One region of the Caenispirillum bisanense genome, then DNA from elsewhere that is predicted to be linked to it. Evidence: riboswitches for the same ligand, from Rfam matches in the RefSeq annotation. Region 1 holds a riboswitch; each other region holds the start of a gene.

Region 1 (6,685 bases):
GGCTGCCAGTCGTCGCGGGCGAGGAAGGCGGCTGCCGCCTCGCGCGTGGCCTGGGTGCCGCCGGGACGCGGCAGCGCCTGCATGGCGGCCAGCGCCTCCGGCCGCGCCAGCCCGGACAGCACCTCCGCCATCACGGCGTCCTGGCCGTCGATGATGGGAATGCTGGCTTCCAGGTTGACGAGGCCGCTCGCCGTCGCCTCCACCGTCGCCACCGCGGCGACGCCCACCGGTTGCCCCGGCACGGCGCGGACGAAGCTGCCGCGCCCCACCTCGCCGACTACCAGCCCGCGCCGCACCAGTTCCTTGTAGACCCGGCCGGCGGTGGAGGGGGCAATGCCGCGGCCATAGGCATAGTCGCGCTGCGGCGGCAGGCGGTCGCCCGGTTTCAGGCGGCCCTCGGCGATGTCGCGGGCAATCTCGTCCGCCAGGCTGCGGTAGCTGTCCATGCACTTGCACCGATGTCAATTACATTGCGCCGAGATCAATGCACTCATTGCACCGATCATTGCGCGATCATAGCTTGAGTCCATGATCGAGCAAAGGAGCAAGTGACATGGCCTTGCAGCACACCCGGCGGATGCCCGCCCGCGCCCTCCTCCTCCAGCGCCTGGGGCTCTGGGGCAGAACCCTTCCGGCCCGCCTGTGGCAGTGGTACCTCCACCGCCGCACCCTGGCAGCGCTGGCCCGCCTGGACGACCGCCTGCTGCGGGACATCGGCGTTTCGCGCGTGCAGGCCGCCGACGAGGTGGCGCAGCCCTACTGGCGCGTCGGCGGCGACGGATTGCCCCGCGACTGGCGCTGAATGCCCTCGGTACAATTGCCCTCAGCCGGCGCCGAGCCAGACCGGATCGGCGCCGGCCAGGGCAATTACCTCCGCCGGCGTCCGCCCGGCCTCGCGCAGCGCCCGCAGGGTGAGGCTGCGGTCGCGCTTGGCGAAGCGGCGGCCGTGCTCGTCAGTGCGCAGCGGGTGGTGGTGATAGTCCGGCACCGGCAGGTCGAGCAGCGCCTGCAACAGCCGGTGGACGTGGGTCGACTCGAACAGGTCGGTGCCGCGGGTGACCAGCGTCACCCCTTGCAGGGCATCATCCCAGGTGACCGCCAGATGATAGCTCGCCGGGGCATCCTTGCGGGCCAGCACGATGTCGCCGAAGGCCTGCGGCTGCGCCGTCTGCCAGCCGGCGGCGCGGTCGTGCCAGCGCAGCGGCCCGGCCTGCGCCACCGCCGCCGCCATGTCCAGCCGCAGACAGTGGGACTCGCCGGCCGCGATCCGCTGCTGCCGTTCGGACGTTGAACAGCGGCGGCAAGTGCCGGGATAGAGCACGCCGTCCGGCCCGTGGGGGGCATGGGGCGCGCGCGCCACTTCCTCCTGGATCTCGCGGCGGGTGCAGAAGCAGGGATAGAGCAGGCCGCGATCGGCCAGGCGGTCGAGCACGGCGCGGTAGTCGTCCAGGTGCTGCGACTGGCGGCGCACCGGCCCGTCCCACCGCAGGCCGAGCCAGGCGAGGTCTTCCAGGATGGCGGCATCGTACTCCGGCCGGCAGCGGCCGCCGTCGATGTCCTCCAGCCGCAGCAGAAACCGCCCGCGGGCGCTCCGGGCGCAGCCGTGGGCAAACAGCGCCGAGTAGGCGTGACCGAGATGCAGGTATCCGGTGGGAGAGGGGGCGAATCGCGTAACGGCAGCAGGGCCGGAACCCGATTCGCTCATCATGACGGATTTCATAAAACGGTCTCGTCCTGCTTGGCAGCAACTCTGGTAATCGGTACCATATCTTGTGTCTGGCCACCGGAACAGCGGGGTAGACCTTGAACGCCATACTGGACAAGAGCCCAGCCCTGGTGCTCAACGCGGATTTCAGGCCGCTCAGTTACTTCCCCCTGTCGCTGTGGCCGTGGCAGGAGGCGGTGAAGGCTGTGTTCCTCGGCAGGGTCAGCGTGGTGTCGGAGTACGAGGACGCCATCATCCACAGTCCCCGCCTTGAGTTCCGATTGCCCAGCGTCATCGCCCTCAAGGAATACGCCCCCACCCACCGAAGGCCGGCCTTCACCCGTTTCAACGTCTTCCTGCGCGACCGCTTCACCTGCCAGTACTGCGGTTGCCGTTTCCCCACCCACGACCTGACCTTCGACCACGTCATTCCCCGCTGCAAGGGCGGGCGCACCAGCTGGCTCAACGTGGTCACCGCCTGCGGCAGCTGCAACCTGCGCAAGGGCAGCAAGCTTCCCGACGAAGCCGGCATGCCGCTGATCCGCCGCCCCTACCAGCCCAACACCTTCCAGCTGCAAGACATCGGCCGCCGCTTCCCGCCGAACTACCTGCACGAAAGCTGGCGCGACTTCCTGTACTGGGACACCGAGCTGGAAGACTGAGTCGCCGCCGGGGGACGCGGTGGGCATGGGTTAGCCACCAAGACACCAAGTACACCAAGAGGGCTGCGCAGGATGGACCTTGCTGCGCCTCATCCCGCCCGTGCGCATGCCCTGCGGCCTGCGGCCGCGATTACCACACCGCACCAGCCAGAACCCCGGCCGCATCCGCTGACCATCGTCGGTGCAGTGGGCACGGCCTCTTGGTGTTCTTGGTGTCTTGGTGGTTCCCCTTCCACCTCCCCCCGAACGCCGCACCGCCCCTACGGAACCACACTAGAAATCCGCTAAATAAAACAATTTGACATCATCGTGCCGCACATCTACGGTACCTCCATCGCGCCGATTTGAGCACAGCTTGCGGGCGCGTTACAAATGCAGCTAAAGCGTGGGCACCATCCCGCCCAGCGCCCCAGGCTGCGGCGGGTTTTTTCGTGCTCCGCCGCGCGAGAACACTCCGCCTCCACCGTCGATGCCACCACAACGGCTGCGCGCAAAGTCATCGCCAGCCGCAACGGAAGAGGTTTGTCCATGTTCCGCCGCTCGTTCCTGAAGACCGTCGCTGCCGCCGCCCTGGTGCTTGCCGTGGCGCCGCTGGCCGTGCCCTCCGCCGCCAGCGCCGCCCAGGCGCTGAAGGAGCTGCGGCTCGATTACGCCTACTACAACCCGGTGTCGCTGGTGCTGAAGGAAAAGGGCTGGCTGGACGAGGAATTCGCCAAGGACGGCACCAAGGTGCAGTGGGTGCTGTCGCTCGGCTCCAACAAGGCGCTGGAGTTCCTCAACGCCTCCTCCCTCGACCTCGGCTCCACCGCCGGCGCCGCCGCCCTGCTCGGCCGCATCAACGGCAACCCGGTGAAGGTGGTCTATGCCTACTCCAAGCCGGAATGGACCGCCCTGGTGACGGGCAAGGACAGCGCCATCACCACCGTCGCCGACCTGAAGGGCAAGCGCATCGCCGTCACCCGCGGCACCGATCCGCACATCTTCCTCATCCGCGCCCTGGCCGAGGCCGGCCTGACCGAAAAGGACGTCGAGCTGGTCCTGCTGCAGCACCAGGACGGCCGCCTGGCGCTGGAGAAGGGTGACGTCGATGCCTGGGCCGGGCTCGATCCGCTGATGGCGGCGTCGGAGCTGGATGCCGGCTCGCGCCTGTTCTACCGCAATGCCGATGCCAACAGCTGGGGCACCCTGCTGGTGCGCGAGTCCTTCGCCGCCGAAAACCCGGACGCGGTGAAGCGCGTCATCGCGGTGTACGAGCGGGCCCGCGAATGGGCGCAGCAGAACCCGGCGGAACTGGCGCAGATCATTGCCAAGGCGTCGCGCAACCCCGAGGCGGTGGCCGCCCGCCAGCTGGAGCGCACCGGCCTGTCGCAGCCGGCCATCGGCAGCGCCCAGGCCAAGACCATCGAAGCGGCCGGCCTCGCCCTGCAGAAGAGCGGCGTGATCAAGCCGGAGGTCGACGTGGCGGCGGCGGTGGCCGACCTGCTCGACCCGTCGTTCACCGCCGGCCTGCCCACCAACTGAGGGAGGCGCGCGTGACCGGCACCCCCTCCGCATCCGCCGCCGCCGTCGTCCCGGCCGGCTCCTCCGTCCCGGCAGCCGCCGGGGCGGGGGAGGCCGCCGGCGGTGCCGGCCGCTCCTCCTCCGTCGCTGCCGCCCTGGCGGGCCGTGGCGGCCGCCGGCTGCTCGGGTTCGTGGTGCCGGTGACGCTGGCCCTGGTGCTGGAAGGCATCATCGCCGCCGGCCTCTACAACGGACGCCTGCTGCCGCCGCCGTCGGCGGTGCTGGCCACCCTGTGGCAACTGGCCGCCAGCGGCGAACTGTTCGAGCACATCGCCATCACCCTGTGGCGGGTGGCGGTCGGCTTCCTGTTCGGCACCCTGGCCGGCACCGCCCTCGGCGCCCTGACCGGCAGCTTCGGCCTTGCCCGCGCCCTGCTCGACCCCATGCTGCAGGCGCTGCGGGCCATTCCCTCCATCGCCTGGGTGCCGCTGTTCATCCTGTGGTTCGGCATCTTCGAGGCCAGCAAGGTGACGCTGATCGCCGTCGGCGTGTTCTTCCCGGTCTACCTGACCACCGCCGCCGCCATCCTGGATGTCGACCGCAAGCTGGTGGAGGTGGGGCGCATCTACCGCCTGTCGCCGCTGCAGCTGATCCGCCGCGTGCTGCTGCCGGCCACCCTGCCGAGTTACGTGGTGGCGCTGCGGGCCGGCCTCGGGCTCGGCTGGATGTTCGTGGTGGCGGCCGAGTTCATGGGCGCCAGCAAGGGCCTCGGCTACCTGCTGACCGACGGCCAGATGACCGGCAACCCGACCATCATCCTGGCGAGCATCGTCACCTTCGCCGTGCTCGGCAAGCTGACCGACGGCCTGCTCGCCACCGTCACCCGTCCGTTCCTGCGCTGGCAGGATTCCCTCGGCAACAGCCGCCGCTGACCGCAACCGGAGCCCCGCTGCCATGCTCGACATTACCACCCTCAGCAAGCGGTTCGGCAACGGCACGCTGGCGCTCGACAGCGTGTCGCTGTCGGTGGCGCCGGGGGAGATCGTGGCCATCGTCGGCGGCTCCGGCTGCGGCAAGAGCACCCTGCTGCGCCTCATCGCCGGGCTGGAAAACCCCAGCATCGGCGCCGTGCGCCTGAACGGCCAGGTCATCACCGCGCCGCGGCCGGAGGTCGGCCTGGTGTTCCAGGAGCCGCGCCTGATGCCGTGGCTCACCATCCGGGACAACGTCGCCTTCGGCCTCGCCCACCTGCCGAAGGCGGAGCAGCGCCGCCGCGCCGACGAGGCCCTGGCCCGCGTCGGCCTCGCCCAGTTCGCCGGCGGCTGGCCGCGCGAGCTGTCGGGCGGCATGGCGCAGCGCGCCGCGCTGGCCCGCGCGCTGGTGACGCGACCGGAAGTGCTGCTGCTCGACGAGCCGTTCTCAGCGCTGGACGCCTTCACCCGCAACGACCTGCAGGAGCACCTGCTGGACCTGTGGCGGTGGTACCAGCCGACCCTGATCCTGGTCACCCACGACATCGAGGAAGCGTTGTTCCTGGCCGACCGGGTGGTGGTCATGCAGCCCCGGCCGGGGCGCGTGCGCACCGAAGTGCGGCCCGGCCTCAGCCGTCCGCGCGACCGCACGACCCTTGAGTTCCAGCGTCTGAAACAGCACCTGCTGACGGAACTGGACCGTTCGTTCCAGACACCGGGGCCGGGCGAGGAAACCGTGCCCGCCGCCGCCATCTGACCGGCCGCCGCCGCGCCGCGCCGCCCAACTACAAGACAGGAGAAACAGTCCGATGAAATCCGACGACCTGCGCGCCCTGCAGACGCCGCTGAAGGATGCCTACAAGACCAACCCGGAAAAGGCGGTGGTGACCCTCCATGCCGAGGGCGACCTGTCCGGCGACGGCATCGCGTGCAAGATCGACACCGGCCGCGCCCTCATCGAAGCCGGCCTGCACCCCGCCACCGGCGGCCCCGGCACCCAGGCCTGTTCCGGCGACATGCTGCTGGAGGCGCTGGTGGCCTGCGCCGGCGTCACCCTGAAGGCGGTGGCGACCGCCCTTGATTTCGACCTGCGCGGCGGCAGCGTGCGGGTGGAAGGCGACCTCGACTTCCGCGGCACGCTCGGCGTCGCCAAGGATGCGCCGGTGGGCTTCCGCGACATCCGCCTGACCTTCGAGATCGACACCCCGGAGCCGCAGGAGCGCATCGACAGCCTGCTCAAGCTCACCGAACGCTACTGCGTCGTCTACAAGACCCTGACCACGCCGCCGCCGGTGACCGTCGACGTCAAGAAAACGGCCGCTGCCTGAGGGGTCAGGCAACGGCCGGAGGCGGAACGAGAGATAAAGGTCGATCGAGAGAGGGTCCGGCAGCCGGGCGGAGGGGAGCCCGGCCCGCCGGCTTTGCACCTGCCGCGGCCCGAAGGCGCGGCGGGATGGCTGGACGCGGCGGCGGCCCCGGGGGGCGCCGGCCGGCTTTTGTCGTGATTATTCGGCGGCCAGGGCCAGCGGGCGACCGAGCGCGGCGTTCAGGGTCGCCTGGGCGCTGGTGCGCGCGGTGGTGACCGTACCGCCGCGGGTGAGATCGCGGGCCATCAGGCGGAATTCGGCGATGGCGGTGAGCGAGCCTTCGAACGACACGGCGCTCAGGCGGGCGACCTGCTCGCGGAAGCGGGCGGCGGCCTCGCGGCTGGCGCGGGCGGAGGCGACGGGGCAGGTGGTCTTGCGGGCGGTGGCGGTCATCGGTTTTTCTCCCCTCGTTTGATGATCCGATCATGCCAGAGCCTGCGTATGACGGCGCTTGTGCAGAGGTGGTTAACTTCCCGTAAA
Region 2 (6,685 bases), on a different contig from region 1:
CGACCCCGAGGCCTTGCCCAAGGTGACGGCGACGGTGGTCGACGGCATCGGTCAGGCGCGCGAGGCCATGACGGAGGAAGGCCTGGCCCGTCAGGTCGAGACGCTGAAGGGGCTTGCGACCACCGTCACCTACAGCGCCGCCCCGCCGCCGGCGCGGCCGCGCCTGACGGTGGAGATGCAGCGGCGCACGCCGGTGCGCGCCTCCACCGACCGCGCCGATGCCACCACCCTGGCATGGCTCGACCAGGGGGCGACGGCCTCCGCCGTGGTGGTGGATGCCCTGTGGCTGCAGGTGGAGCACGACGGCCGGCCGGCCTTCCTGCCGCGCAGCTTCGTGCGGGTGGTGACGGTGGAGGGCTACGACCGCTGCCGCACCAGCTGGGATAGCCGCGCCGGCGCCGCCGTGTTCGAGTGCGCCGCCGCCGATGGCGCGTGGATGGCCGTCAGCCTCGATTGAGGCGCGGCCTTTTCCCGGTCCCGCTCCCGCCCGCACAGCAAAAACCCCGCCTGCTCCGGGAGCGGCGGGGTTTTTTGCAGGTGGTGCTGCTGGGGGGAATCGAACCCACGACCTCTCCCTTACCAAGGGAGTGCTCTACCCCTGAGCTACAGCAGCGTACCGTCTGTCGCCTCGGCGGCGGGGGTGTCTGGCATTTCGCCGTGGCCTCCGTCGTGCCGAGGCGCGCTTTATAGCCACGGCGGTCGGGGCGTGCAAGCCTCTTTTTTCAGAATTTTTCATCCCTCTCCACCCGCCCCTCCACCGGCCCCTCCGCCGCCCCGCCCGCACCGGAAGCACCGCCGCCGGGCGCCGCCGCAAGCCGCTCTTGACGGAACCGGCCGCAGAAGGGAGGATGCGCCACTTTAGCATCAGCCCCCGCAGCCAGAGTGTCCGTCCATGTCGACCATGTCGAAGCGTGACCGGAACCCGCCCCGCCTTTCCGAAAAGGGGCAGGACCGCGTCGAAGACCGTCTGGCGCGCCGCGCTCAGGCCCTGCGTGCCAACCTGCAGAAGCGCAAGGAACAGCTGCGTGCCCGCGAGGCCGCCGCCAAGGCCGCCGAAGACGGCGCCCCCGCCGGCGGCGGCGATGACCCGGCCGGCAACGGCGCGTAATCAGCAGACGAAGACGGAAGGATCGCCCCCATGCCCGTGATGCCCGACAGCTGGATTCGGGAAATGGCCCACGCGAAGGGCATGATCGAACCCTTCACCGACCGCCTGGAACGCCAGGGGGTGATTTCCTACGGCCTGTCGTCCTACGGCTACGACGCCCGCGTCGCCAGCGAGTTCAAGATCTTCACCAACGTCGACTCGGCGGTGGTGGACCCCAAGAACTTCAACGACCAGAGCTTCGTCGAGCGCGACACCGACGTCTGCGTCATCCCGCCCAACTCCTTCGCCCTGGCGCGCACGGTGGAATACTTCCGCATCCCGCGCGACACGCTGGTGATCTGCCTTGGCAAGTCCACCTACGCCCGCTGCGGCATCATCGTCAACGTGACGCCGCTGGAACCGGAATGGGAAGGCCACGTGACGCTGGAATTCTCCAACACCACGCCGCTGCCGGCCCGTATCTACGCCAACGAAGGCGCCTGCCAGTTCATCTTCCTGCGCGGCGAGCCGGAGTGCGACGTTTCCTACCGCGACCGCGCCGGCAAGTACCAGGGCCAGCGGGGCGTCACCCTGCCGCGCCTGTGACACACCACCGCCCCCAAGCCGCCATCCTGTCGGGGCAGAATGCGGCCGTCACCGTTCCGTCCCCCAGTTATTGTGAAAGAGCCAGGGTTACCATGGACCGTATCCGCATCGTCGGCGGCGTGCCGCTGCGTGGCACCATTTCCATCGGCGGCGCCAAGAACGCGGCGCTGACGCTCATGCCGGCGGCGCTGCTGACCGACGAGACGCTGACGCTGTCCAACCTGCCGCATCTGGCCGACATCACCACCATGGCCAACCTGCTGGCCCAGCATGGCGTGGAGATGGAGCTGAACGGCCATGCCGAGAACGGCGGCGCCACCGGCCGCGTGCTGGCCATGCGCTGCCGCGAGGTCACCTCCACCACCGCCCCCTACGACCTGGTGCGCAAGATGCGGGCGAGCGTGCTGGTGCTCGGCCCGCTGCTGGCCCGCCACGGCGAGGCGCGGGTGTCGCTGCCCGGCGGCTGCGCCATCGGCACCCGGCCGGTGGACCTGCACCTGAAGGCGCTGGAGGCGCTCGGCGCCACCATCGAGCTGTCGGAGGGCTACATCACCGCCCGCGTCGCCTCGCGCCTGAAGGGCGGCAACATCATCTTCCCGATGGTCACCGTCGGCGGCACCGAGAACGCGCTCATGGCCGCCGTGCTGGCCGAGGGCGACACGGTGATCGCCAACGCGGCGCAGGAGCCGGAGGTCTGCGACCTCGCCCACTGCCTGAACGCCATGGGCGCCCGCATCTCCGGCATCGGCACCTCCACCCTGCGCGTGCAGGGCGTCGAGCGGCTGCACGGCGCCGAGTACAGCGTCATCCCCGACCGCATCGAGACCGGCACCTACATGGTCGCCGCCGCCATCACCCGCGGCGACATCGAGCTGACCGGCGTGCGCACCGACATCCTGACGGCCGTCACCCGCACCCTGGAGGAAGCCGGCGTCGAGGTGGAGGAAACCGCCCGCGGCCTGCGCGTGCGCGCTGACGGCGCCGACATCCGCGGCGTCGACGTGATGACCGAGCCCTATCCCGGCTTCCCCACCGACATGCAGGCCCAGTTCATGGCCCTGATGGCGACCGCCAACGGCGCCTCCATGCTCACCGAGACCATCTTCGAAAACCGCTTCATGCACGTGCCGGAACTGCTGCGCATGGGCGCCCGCATCACCGTGCACGGCGCCTCGGCCATCGTGCGCGGCATGCCGCGGCTGTCCGGCGCGCCGGTGATGGCGACCGACCTGCGCGCCTCGGTGTCGCTGGTGCTGGCCGGGCTGGCGGCGGAAGGCGAGACCATCGTCAACCGCATCTACCACCTGGACCGCGGCTACGAGCGGCTGGAGCAGAAGCTGGCCGCCTGCGGCGCCCATATCGAGCGTCTGCGCGGCGACCGCTGACGGCCGGACGTGGAGCAGGGAGGGGAGGGCGCCGCCACGGCGATCTCCCCCTTGCCTCCGCCGGCGGCTTGGCGTATCACCAGTCTCAGCATCAAGAGCGTGGGCTGACGCCCATCACCAACCTGCCATCCCGGGCAAGGTGGTGCTTCCCGACCCGCAAACCGCGCGGGGCGGGGAAGATGCGGCCGGACCGGCAACCAATCGGGTGACCTCGGACCATCGCCGCGCATCGCGTCAGCCTCCCATCGGATCGAGAGGAGGCATCGCCATGTCCTGTTCCATCGTGTCGCCGCTGGCCCCCGGCGTGGTCGTCGGTCCCGACGACGACATCCTCGGCCTGCCGGATCACCGCTGCGTCGCCGTGGTCCACCGCCGCTTCGGCACCTACACCCACCTCTACCGCCTGTGCGACGGGCCGGGGCGGGAGCGGGTGCAGCTGTTGCGAGTATGGCCCGGCGCCCGCCTGGCGGAGGCCCGCGCCGCCGCCCGCCGAACCCAGCCGCGGCGGGCCGGCGCAGAGGCCGCTGCACCGCTGCTGGCGGCCGCGGAGTAATCCTTTCGATAAACCGTTTGTCCTGGCGCCCGGCTTCCCGTATCTTCAACCACCAGTAAGGATCCGGCGGAGGGGGAGAAATGGCCGATCCGAGATCGCGCAGCGTCGCCGAGAACCAGCGGGAACTCAGGCGGCTGCAACAGTTCTATGCCTCGTTGCCGCCGGAAAAGCGTCAGGCCCAGGAAGCCCATCTGCGCAAGCGGATGCAGGCGCTGGTGGACGCTATCAACGGCACCGGCCAGGGGGGCGGCCGGCGGGGCGGCGGGTTCGTCGATGCGCTGTCGCGCGGCGCCATGTGGATCGCCCTCATGCTGGCGGTGCTGGCAGCCGGGTTCTTCGGCGTCATGACCCTGGTGCGGTTCTGACCCGGCAGCGCCGACGGGGCGGCCGGGGTGCGGCGGCCAGGGTGCGGCGGCGGGCGGTGATCAACGGGGTGGTTCGCCGGCGGGGACTCGTGTAAACATGCGCCTCCATCTTGCCGCTGACCGCCGAGAAGACGCCACCCATGGGCCGTGAAAGTCTGGTGATCGCCCTGCCCAAAGGGCGGATCCTGGAAGAATGCATGCCGTTGGTGCGGGCCGTGGGCATCGTCCCCGAGCCCGCGTTCGACGATCCCAAGTCGCGCCAGTTGCGCTTCGCCACCAACCATCCGCATATCGACATCGTGCGGGTGCGGTCGTTCGACGTGGCCACCTTCGTCGCCTTCGGCGCCGCGCACCTGGGTGTGGCCGGCAACGACGTGCTGATGGAATTCAACTACTCCGAACTCTATGCGCCGCTCGACCTCGATATCGGCCACTGCCGCCTGTCGGTGGCGGAGCCGGTGGACCTGTCGGGCGAGGACGATCCCGCCAAGTGGAGCCACGTCCGCGTCGCCACCAAGTACCCGGAGACCACCAAGCGGCACTTCGCCCGCCGCGGCGTGCAGGCGGAATGCATCAAGCTGAACGGCGCCATGGAACTGGCGCCGGCGCTCGGCCTCTGCCGCCGCATCGTCGACCTGGTGTCCACCGGCTCCACCCTGAAGGCCAATGGTCTGGTGGAGGTGGAGCACATCTGCGACGTCACCTCGCGCCTGGTGGTGAACCGCACCGCGTTGAAAACCCGCCCCGAGGAACTGGGCGGCTGGATCGAGAAGTTCCGGGAGGTCGTGAATGCCCGTTGAATTGCGTGCCGGCACGCCCGGCTTTGCCGAGGCCTTTGATCGTCTCATCAACGACAAGCGCGAGACTTCCCACGACGTCAACGCCGCCGTGGCGGAGATCCTGGAGGCGGTGCGCCGCGACGGCGATGCCGCCGTCATCGACTACACCCGCCGCTTCGACCGCCTGGAGCTGACGCCGGAGACCCTGCGCGTCACCGCCGCCGAGGTGGAGGCTGCCTATGCCGCCTGCGACCGCGAGCTGATCGCGGCGCTGGAACTGGCGGCGGAACGGGTGCGCGAGTATCACGCCCGGCAGCTGCCGGAAAGCTACCACTACACCGACGATGCCGGCGTGCGCCTTGGCAGCCGCTGGCGGGCGGTGCAGGCGGCGGGCCTTTATGTGCCCGGCGGCACGGCGGCCTATCCGTCGTCGGTGCTGATGAACACGCTGCCGGCCAAGGTGGCGGGCGTCGGCCGGCTGGTGATGTGCGTGCCGACCCCGGACGGCAAGCTCAACCCGCTGGTGCTGGCGGCGGCGAAGATCGCCGGGGTGGACGAGATCTACCGCATCGGCGGCGCCCAGGCCATCGCCGCCCTGGCCTACGGCACCAGGACCATCGCGCCGGTGGACAAGATCGTCGGCCCCGGCAACGCCTACGTCGCCGCCGCCAAGCGGCAGGTGTTCGGCACCGTCGGCATCGACAGCATCGCCGGCCCGTCGGAGATCCTGGTGGTGGCCGACGGCAACAACGACCCGGCATGGATCGCCGCCGACCTGCTGAGCCAGGCCGAGCACGACACCGCCAGCCAGTCCATCCTCGTCACCACCGACGCCGCCTTCGGCGCCCGGGTGATGGAGGCGGTGGAGAGCCTGCTGCAGACCTTGCCGCGGGCCGAGATCGCGCGCCAGAGCTGGAACGACCACGGCGCCATCGTGGTGGTGGACAGCCTGGACGACGCCGTGCCGCTGGTCGACCAGGTGGCGCCGGAGCACCTGGAACTGGCGGTGGACGATGCCGAGGCGCTCGCCGAACGCATCACCAATGCCGGCGCCATCTTCCTTGGCCGTCACACGCCGGAAGCGGTGGGCGATTATGTCGGCGGCCCCAACCACGTGCTGCCGACGGCGCGCTCGGCGCGGTTCTCGTCCGGCCTCGGGGTGGTGGACTTCATGAAGCGCACCTCGCTGCTCGGCTGCGATGCCGGCGCCCTGGCCGCCATCGGTCCGGCGGCGGTGAAGCTGGCGGAGGCGGAGGGCCTGCAGGCGCACGGCCTGTCGGTGGCGCTGCGCCTCCCCACGGCGCGGAGCTGAGGCCATGACCGCCGCCGGCGCCCGCGGCCGCGAGGTGATCGTCAACGTCGTGCTCGACGAAAAGACGCTGGTGCGCCGCCGGCCGGAGGTGGAGCACGAGCGGGCGGTCGCCATCTACGACCTGCTGGAGGAAAACACCTTCCGCGTCCGCGACGAGGCCATCGCCGGCCCCTACGTGCTGCACCTGTCGCTGGCCGACAACCGGCTGGTGATGGATGTCCGCAACACCGACGATGCGCCGCTGACGCGGGTGACGCTGCCGCTGTCGCCGTTCCGCGGCATCGTGCGCGACTACTTCATGGTGTGCGAAAGCTACTACGGCGCCATCAAGACCGCCTCGCCGAGCCAGATCGAGGCCATCGACATGGGCCGCCGCGGCCTGCACAACGAAGGCGCCGAACTGCTGCGCGAGCGGCTGGCGGAGCATGTGGAGATCGACGTGGATACCTCGCGGCGCCTGTTCACGCTGCTCTGCGTTCTCCACATTCGCGGCTGAGGGCGCTGCCGGTGCCGACGAACCTGCCCGGAAGCGTGCTGTTCGCCTGCACCATGAATGCCATCCGCTCCCCCATGGCCGAAGGCATCATGAAGCGCCTGC
Region 3 (6,685 bases), on a different contig from region 1:
CACCGTCGCCGTCGCCGCCTCGGTCAGGGAGGCGCGGTCCTTCACGGCCACCGACCCCAGCACCTGCGGCACCGCCGACACCGCCGAGGCAGCCAGCAGGAGCTGTTCGCCCCGCGGCGCGCCTTCCAGCACGCCGGCCAGTTCCACCGCCGAGGCCTGCATGGTGTCGTAGATGTAGTCGAAGTTCTTCAGATCGACCGCCGAGTTGGCATCGGCCACCGGCACCGGGTTGCCCTTGGCGTCGACGAAGTTGTTGGAGTAGTCGTAGTTGCGCGAGATGACGGTGCGATGTTCGGGGCTCGCCGCCTCCCACTGCGCCCACAGGCGGTCGATGTTGCAGTGGTGCAGCCAGAAGATGGGGTCGAGCGGCGACATGCCGTCGCCCATGTGGCCCTGCGGCTGACCCTGCGGCATGGCGCCGACGATCACGTGGCCCTTGTCGTGGGGCTGGCGCTCAAGCTGGTTGGTGAAGATCTCGAAGGTCGGGCTTTCCAGGATGGTGCGGATCTTCTCGTAGGAGAAGAAGTCCTGCCCCGGCGCCTCGCGGTCCTGCAGGCCGACGCCCTTGGTCAGCCCGCGCACGCCGACCGTGACCACCTCGTCCGGCCCCCAGTTGTCGGACTGGGCGTCGCTCTTGTCGTTCCAGAAGACGACGTTGAGCGGCTCCAGATCATAGAACGGATCGGGGATGCGGCCGCCGTTCTCCGACCAGTTCCAGTACGGCAGCGCGAAGTCGGGCTCGCCGATCAGCTCGCCGCAGATCTGCTCGAAGTAGTTCAGGTACCAGCGGTGCCAGTGGACGAAGTCTTCCTTGTGGTGCGGGCAGTGGTGGAGATGGATGAGCGCCTGATTGCGCCAGGTGCGGGTATCGTCCTTCCGCAGGTTGTGCATGGCGGCGACGGCCTGGGCGTACTGGCGGAAGAACGGATCGCTGGCGTCCATCTTCATGACGTCCCGCCGAACCCGCTTGCCACCGCCGGCGGCCCGGGCCGCCCCCGACACCCCGGTCACGATGTACGGCGCCGCCAGAGCGGCCGCCGACAGCTTCATGAAATCCCTACGTTGCATCACACCCTCCCCTTCTCGCTAAAGTCCATGCGAGTTGCGCTATCGGCACAACCTCAGGCGAATCGCAGATGTTAGCGCTGCCTGTGATTGATACCCACGAACGGGAGGGAGGTAAAGACGCCAGGGCGAGTCGGGGGATATTTTTCTCGCGGAGCGGGTGCCGCGAGTCCCGCCAACGGACAGGGGAGGCGCGGGTCCGGTCCGGGCATGCAGGAGGCGGCGGCTGAAGGCACCTGATCTCCAGCCCCCCCCTCGGTCCCCTCACCCGTCGCGTCGGGGCGGCTCCACCTCCAGGACGGTCAGGGTGCGGCGCTCGCCGCCCGGGGTCTGCCAGTCGATGGCGGCGCCGGCGCGCATGCCGAACAGCGCCGCCCCCACCGGCGTCAGGATCGACACGGCGGCCGCGTCGGCGTTTTCCTCGCCGGGGAAGACCAGCGTCACCGTCCGCTCGCGGCCGGTGGCGTCGTCGCGGTAGCGCACCCGGCTGCCCATGGTGACCGCATCGGGTGGCAGCTGCGCCGCCGGCACCTGGGTGGCGCGCTCCAGTTCGTCCAGCAGGTAGTCGGCCACCGCCGGCACCCGGCGGGCGGCATCCTCGGCCAGGGTGTAGAGGCGGTTGAAGTCCTCGGGCGTGACGAACACGGGCGGGCGGGCGACGGTGGTGTCGGCGGTCATGGCGGCCTCCTTGAACGGGCACGGAATCGGGATCGGAACCGTTGGAACGGCGAGGCTCCGCCGGCGCCGATGGCGCAGCGGGCGGAGCGGATCAGGGGGATGCGACGGGGCCGACAGTGCGGCAGAACCCGGTGCGGCGGCCCCGGCCGGTCGGCCGCAGCGGGCGCACGACCGGGGCCGGCTAGCCTGCGAGGATGCAGCCGGCGGTGAGGGTGAAGCGGACGATGGTCGTTTTCTGTCGCATGGACCCATTGAACGGTGCCGGCGCGCCGCCGTCAAGGGCGAGTCGCCGCCCCGCCGCCGCCCGCCACGGCGGCCTTGACCGCCCCGGCGGTTTCCGTTAGGGAAGAAGGCAACGTGGTGATTTGGTCGACCGGCTTGCGGCCACGTAAAACAATTCGCTAAAAGGTCGAGGCGTCCGAAGGGAAGCCCTGACCGCATCGCTTATCCGGTCGGGGCTTTTTTGTTTTCGGAGGTCCGCTGCCATGACCCACGACACCAATTCCCCCGCCGCCTTCGGCCCCGCCGAGTGGTCCGCCCGCACCCGCCAGGTGCGCGGCGGCGTCAACCGCTCCGGCTTCTCGGAGACGTCGGAGGCGCTCTACCTCAACTCGGGCTTCGTCTATGACAGCGCCGAGGAGGCCGAGGCCAGCTTCAACGGCGACAAGGACCGCTTCGTCTACTCGCGCTTCCGCAACCCGACCATCGACGTGTTCGAGGAACGGCTGGCGCTGATCGAGGGCGCCCGTTTCTGCCGCGCCACCGCCTCGGGCATGGCGGCGGTGTTCGCGGCGCTGGCATGTACCGTTCAGGCCGGCGACCGGGTGGTGGCCAGCCGGGCGCTGTTCGGGTCGTGTCGCTACATCATCGCCGACATCCTGCCCAAGTGGGGCGTGGAGGTGGAGTTCGTCCACGGCCCCGACCTCGCCGACTGGCAGCGGGCGTTCGAGCGCCCGGCCAAGGCGGTGTTCATCGAAACCCCCTCCAACCCGACGCTGGAACTGGTCGACCTGGCGGCCGTGAGTGCCCTTGCCCATGCCGCCGGGGCGCTGGTCATCGTCGACAACGTGTTCGCGACGCCCATCCTGCAGAAGCCCTTCGCGCTGGGCGCCGACGTGGTGGTCTATTCCACCACCAAGCACATCGACGGCCAGGGCCGCTGCCTCGGCGGGGCCATCCTCACCAACGACCAGACGTGGTTCGAGGACAAGATCGGCATGTTCCTGCGCCACACCGGCCCCTGCCTGTCGCCCTTCAATGCCTGGGTGCTGCTGAAGGGGCTGGAGACGCTGGACCTGCGGGTGGAGCGGCACGTCGCCAACGCCGAGCGGGTCGCCGCCTTCCTGGACAGCCGGGTCGGCCGTGGCATCGCGCGGGTGATCTACCCCACCCTGCCCAGCCATCCGCAGGCCGACCTTGCCGCCCGCCAGATGAGCGGCGGCGGCACCATCGTCGCGCTGGAGGTGGAGGGCGGCAAGGACGCGGCCTTCCGGCTGCTGAACCGCCTGTCGCTCATCGACATCAGCAACAACCTGGGCGATGCCAAGAGCCTCATCTGCCATCCCGCCACCACCACCCACGCCTCGCTGCCCGATGAGGAAAAAGTGGCACAGGGGCTGACTCCGGGCCTGTTGCGGCTGTCGGTGGGCCTGGAGGATGCCGGCGATCTCGTCCGCGATCTGGAAATTGCCTTGGGCTAGAAGACTTTGGCCGCCGATGTAAAGGCGGCGTAAGGACTGCCCGAAAATGGTCACGGGACCTGCCCGCGTGTCGCCACGTTGTTTTTACAGACTGGAACAACTGGACAGGCACGCGAAGGAGGACACCATGACACGGTTCGCGCTTGCCGCCGCCTTGACCGCCGCCCTGGCGCTGGGAGGCGCCGCGGCGCCCGCGCTGGCGGCCGACCCCACCGATCCGCTGCCGGAAGAAATGCTCGGCGAGATCGCCGACGCCCGCAGCCTGCTCGACGGCTTGGAAGAGGGCGGCACGCCGTCCTACGCCCTGGCGCCGGCGGAAGATGCCCTGGAGTGCTGGGCGGCCGGCGGCGACGCCGCGCTCGGCTGCCGCGACGCCTTCTTTGCGCGGGTGGTCGACGCCACCTGGAACAACCCGGAGGTGCAGACCTCGGCCCTCGCCCGCGGCATGGGCGTGGACTTATGGATGCAATAGCACGGGGACCGAGGGCGCAACCGCCCTCCCCCGGCTGCGCCGGCCTCCGCCTTCGGGCGTAGACGGCATACCGGGCGCCGTTTCCAGCCTTCGCGAAAGGTGGGATCGGCGTCCTGCGCCGGCGGTTCCTGCCGGCGCCAGGGTTCCCCTGCGTCCGCGCCGGTGCGGGCGGGTGCGGGGGGTTCGGCGGGACGGGTCCGGCATGGCCTGCCCCCTCCCTTCGGTTGAAGGGGTTGCGCCGGCCACACGCCGACCCGAAATATTTCTATGCCGGGGTGGAACCCCAAGGGGGGTAGTGCCGTTTCCTTCCCCGAGGTCCATCTCGACTCTCTACTCTCTCACTCTCTCTCACTGCCTTCCCCGCCGGCCTCCGGCGGGGATTTTTTTTGCACTGGCCGGCGCCGCACCCTACCTTGTCAGGGCGCCCGCGCGCCCGCCCGTCCGCCGCGGGCGGTCACCGACGAAGGCCTTCCCGCATGTATGAACAGACGACCAACGGCATCACCATCCGCGTCCGGCCCGTCTTCCTGGAGGACCAGTCGTCGCCCGGCGGCGGCCATTTCGTGTGGGCCTATCACGTCACCGTCACCAACGGCCGCCCCACCTCGGTGCAGCTGGTGAACCGCTACTGGCGCATCACCGACGCCGGCGGCCGGGTGCAGGAAGTGCGCGGTGCCGGCGTGGTCGGCGAGCAGCCGGTCATCCACCCCGGCGACAGCTTCGAGTACACCAGCGGCACGCCGCTGCCGACGCCGTCGGGCATCATGGTCGGCGCCTACGGCTTCGTGGACGAGGACGGCGAGCAGTTCGAGGCGGCGGTGCCGGCCTTCTCCCTCGACAGCCCCCACGACCGCGCGGCGGTGAACTGAGGCGGCACCACCCCCGTAGACAGACCTGACCCGTTCGGAGGAAGCGAATGGCGGTTGCGCCCGCTGCCACCCCGCACGACATAGGAGACGCCGGCCCGCCCGGCGGACCGAGAGATGGGAGTTGAGCCCGTGAGCGATACCAAAGCCGTCAAGATCCCCAGCGCCGTGCGCGACTTCCGCGATGCCGCCGCCGCCTCCACCGCCGCGACCGGCAGCCGCCCGACCCGCGAGGAGGCCGAGGCCGCCGTCCGCACCCTGCTGCGCTGGGCCGGCGACAACCCCGACCGCGAAGGGCTGGTGGACACCCCCGCCCGCGTCGTGCGCGCCTACGAGGAATTCTTCGCCGGCTATGACGAAGACCCCGAGGACGTGCTGCGCCGCACCTTCGAGGAAACCGACGGCTACGACGAGATGGTGCTGCTGCGCGACGTGCGCATCGAAAGCCACTGCGAACACCACATGGTGCCGATCATCGGCAAGGCCCACATCGCCTACCTGCCGGAACGCCGGGTGGTGGGCATCTCCAAGCTGGCGCGGGTGGTGGAGATCTATGCCAAGCGCCTGCAGATCCAGGAAAAGCTGACCGCCCAGGTGGCCAACGCCATCAACGACGTGCTGCAGCCCAAGGGCGTCGCCGTGGTGATCGAGGCGGCCCACCAGTGCATGACCACCCGCGGCGTGCGCAAGCCGGGCGTCACCATGGTCACCAGCCGCATGCTGGGCGCCTTCCGCGACAACCCGACCACCCGGCGCGAGTTCATGTCCCTCATCGGCGGCGACCGCTCGGGGTACTGAGCCGGCAAGGCGGGCAAGCAAAAGGGGCGGCACCCTGCGGTGCCGCCCCTTTCCGTTCCGACGGAGGTCCGGCCTCAGCCGCGGGCCATCTTGCCCAGGCGCAGACGCAGGGCGTTCAGGCGGATGAAGCCGTTGGCATCGTACTGGTCGTAGACGGTGTCTTCCTCGAACGTCACGTAGTCCATGCGGTAGAGCGAGTTCGGCGACTGGCGGCCGACCACGGTCACGTTGCCCTTGTAGAGCTTCAGGCGCACGACGCCGTTGACGTTCTTCTGGGTCTGGTCGATGGCGGCCTGCAGCATCAGGCGCTCCGGCGCGAACCAGAAACCGTTGTAGATCAGTTCCGCATAGCGCGGCATCAGCTCGTCCTTGAGGTGCGCTTCCTCGCGGTCGAGAGTGATGCTCTCCATGGCGCGGTGGGCCACCAGCAGGATGGTGCCGCCCGGGGTCTCGTAGACGCCGCGCGACTTCATGCCGACGAAGCGGTTCTCCACCAGGTCCAGGCGGCCGATGCCGTGCTTGCCGCCCAGCTCGTTCAGCTTGGTGAGCAGCGCGGCCGGCGACAGCTTCTCGCCGTTGATGGCGACGGCGTCACCCTGCTTGAACTCGACCTCGATGTATTCCGCCTTGTCGGGCGCCTTCTCGGGGCTGACGGTCAGGCGGAACATATCCTCGTCGGGCTCGACCCAGGGGTCTTCCAGCGCCTTGCCTTCATAGGAGATGTGCATGAGGTTGGCGTCCATGGAATAGGGCGCCTCGCCGTGCTTGTCCTTGGGAATGGGGATCTGGTGGTCCTGGGCGTACTGGATCAGCTTGGTGCGGCTGTTCAGGTCCCACTCGCGCCACGGCGCGATGACCTTGATGTCGGGCTTGAGCGCATAGGCGGTCAGCTCGAAGCGCACCTGGTCGTTGCCCTTGCCGGTGGCGCCGTGGGAGATGGCGTCGGCGCCGGTGGCCTCGGCGATCTCGATCAGGCGCTTGCCGATCAGCGGGCGGGCGATGGAGGTGCCGAGCAGGTAGACGCCCTCGTACTGGGTGTTCGCCCGGAACATGGGGAACACGAAGTCGCGGACGAATTCCTCGCGCAGATCCTCGATGTAGATCTC

What was found. Region 1 has a riboswitch for S-adenosylmethionine ahead of ABD056_RS11300 (aliphatic sulfonate ABC transporter substrate-binding protein). Riboswitches for the same ligand answer to the same signal wherever they lie in the genome.
Region 2: it holds a riboswitch for S-adenosylmethionine, as region 1 does, so the genes downstream of both, ABD056_RS19940 (hypothetical protein) here and ABD056_RS11300 (aliphatic sulfonate ABC transporter substrate-binding protein) in region 1, are expected to answer to the same signal.
Region 3: it holds a riboswitch for S-adenosylmethionine, as region 1 does, so the genes downstream of both, metZ (O-succinylhomoserine sulfhydrylase) here and ABD056_RS11300 (aliphatic sulfonate ABC transporter substrate-binding protein) in region 1, are expected to answer to the same signal.

What each region holds. Positions count from the first base shown of each region.
Region 1 covers NZ_BAAAEP010000021.1:62,413-69,097, reverse strand. Annotated here, with positions in the region: gene ABD056_RS11320 (aminotransferase-like domain-containing protein) at 1-446, opposite strand, end outside; gene ABD056_RS11315 (DUF1127 domain-containing protein) at 554-802, shown strand; gene gluQRS (tRNA glutamyl-Q(34) synthetase GluQRS) at 824-1,720, opposite strand; gene ABD056_RS11305 (HNH endonuclease) at 1,804-2,367, shown strand; SAM riboswitch at 2,694-2,766, shown strand; gene ABD056_RS11300 (aliphatic sulfonate ABC transporter substrate-binding protein) at 2,896-3,888, shown strand; gene ABD056_RS11295 (ABC transporter permease) at 3,900-4,799, shown strand; gene ABD056_RS11290 (ABC transporter ATP-binding protein) at 4,822-5,595, shown strand; gene ABD056_RS11285 (OsmC family protein) at 5,648-6,166, shown strand; gene ABD056_RS11280 (hypothetical protein) at 6,344-6,598, opposite strand.
Region 2 covers NZ_BAAAEP010000062.1:1,982-8,666, reverse strand. Annotated here, with positions in the region: gene ABD056_RS19965 (hypothetical protein) at 1-457, shown strand, start outside; tRNA gene ABD056_RS19960 (tRNA-Thr) at 539-613, opposite strand; gene ABD056_RS19955 (hypothetical protein) at 893-1,108, shown strand; gene dcd (dCTP deaminase) at 1,139-1,693, shown strand; gene murA (UDP-N-acetylglucosamine 1-carboxyvinyltransferase) at 1,786-3,078, shown strand; SAM-I-IV-variant riboswitch at 3,162-3,289, shown strand; gene ABD056_RS19940 (hypothetical protein) at 3,347-3,631, shown strand; gene ABD056_RS19935 (hypothetical protein) at 3,712-3,996, shown strand; gene hisG (ATP phosphoribosyltransferase) at 4,137-4,796, shown strand; gene hisD (histidinol dehydrogenase) at 4,786-6,087, shown strand; gene ABD056_RS19920 (UPF0262 family protein) at 6,092-6,583, shown strand; gene ABD056_RS19915 (arsenate reductase ArsC) at 6,595-6,685, shown strand, end outside.
Region 3 covers NZ_BAAAEP010000033.1:15,136-21,820, forward strand. Annotated here, with positions in the region: gene ABD056_RS14755 (tyrosinase family protein) at 1-1,068, opposite strand, end outside; gene rnk (nucleoside diphosphate kinase regulator) at 1,330-1,743, opposite strand; SAM riboswitch at 2,091-2,168, shown strand; gene metZ (O-succinylhomoserine sulfhydrylase) at 2,229-3,443, shown strand; gene ABD056_RS14770 (hypothetical protein) at 3,571-3,915, shown strand; gene apaG (Co2+/Mg2+ efflux protein ApaG) at 4,392-4,784, shown strand; gene folE (GTP cyclohydrolase I FolE) at 4,950-5,579, shown strand; gene ABD056_RS14785 (argininosuccinate synthase) at 5,654-6,685, opposite strand, start outside.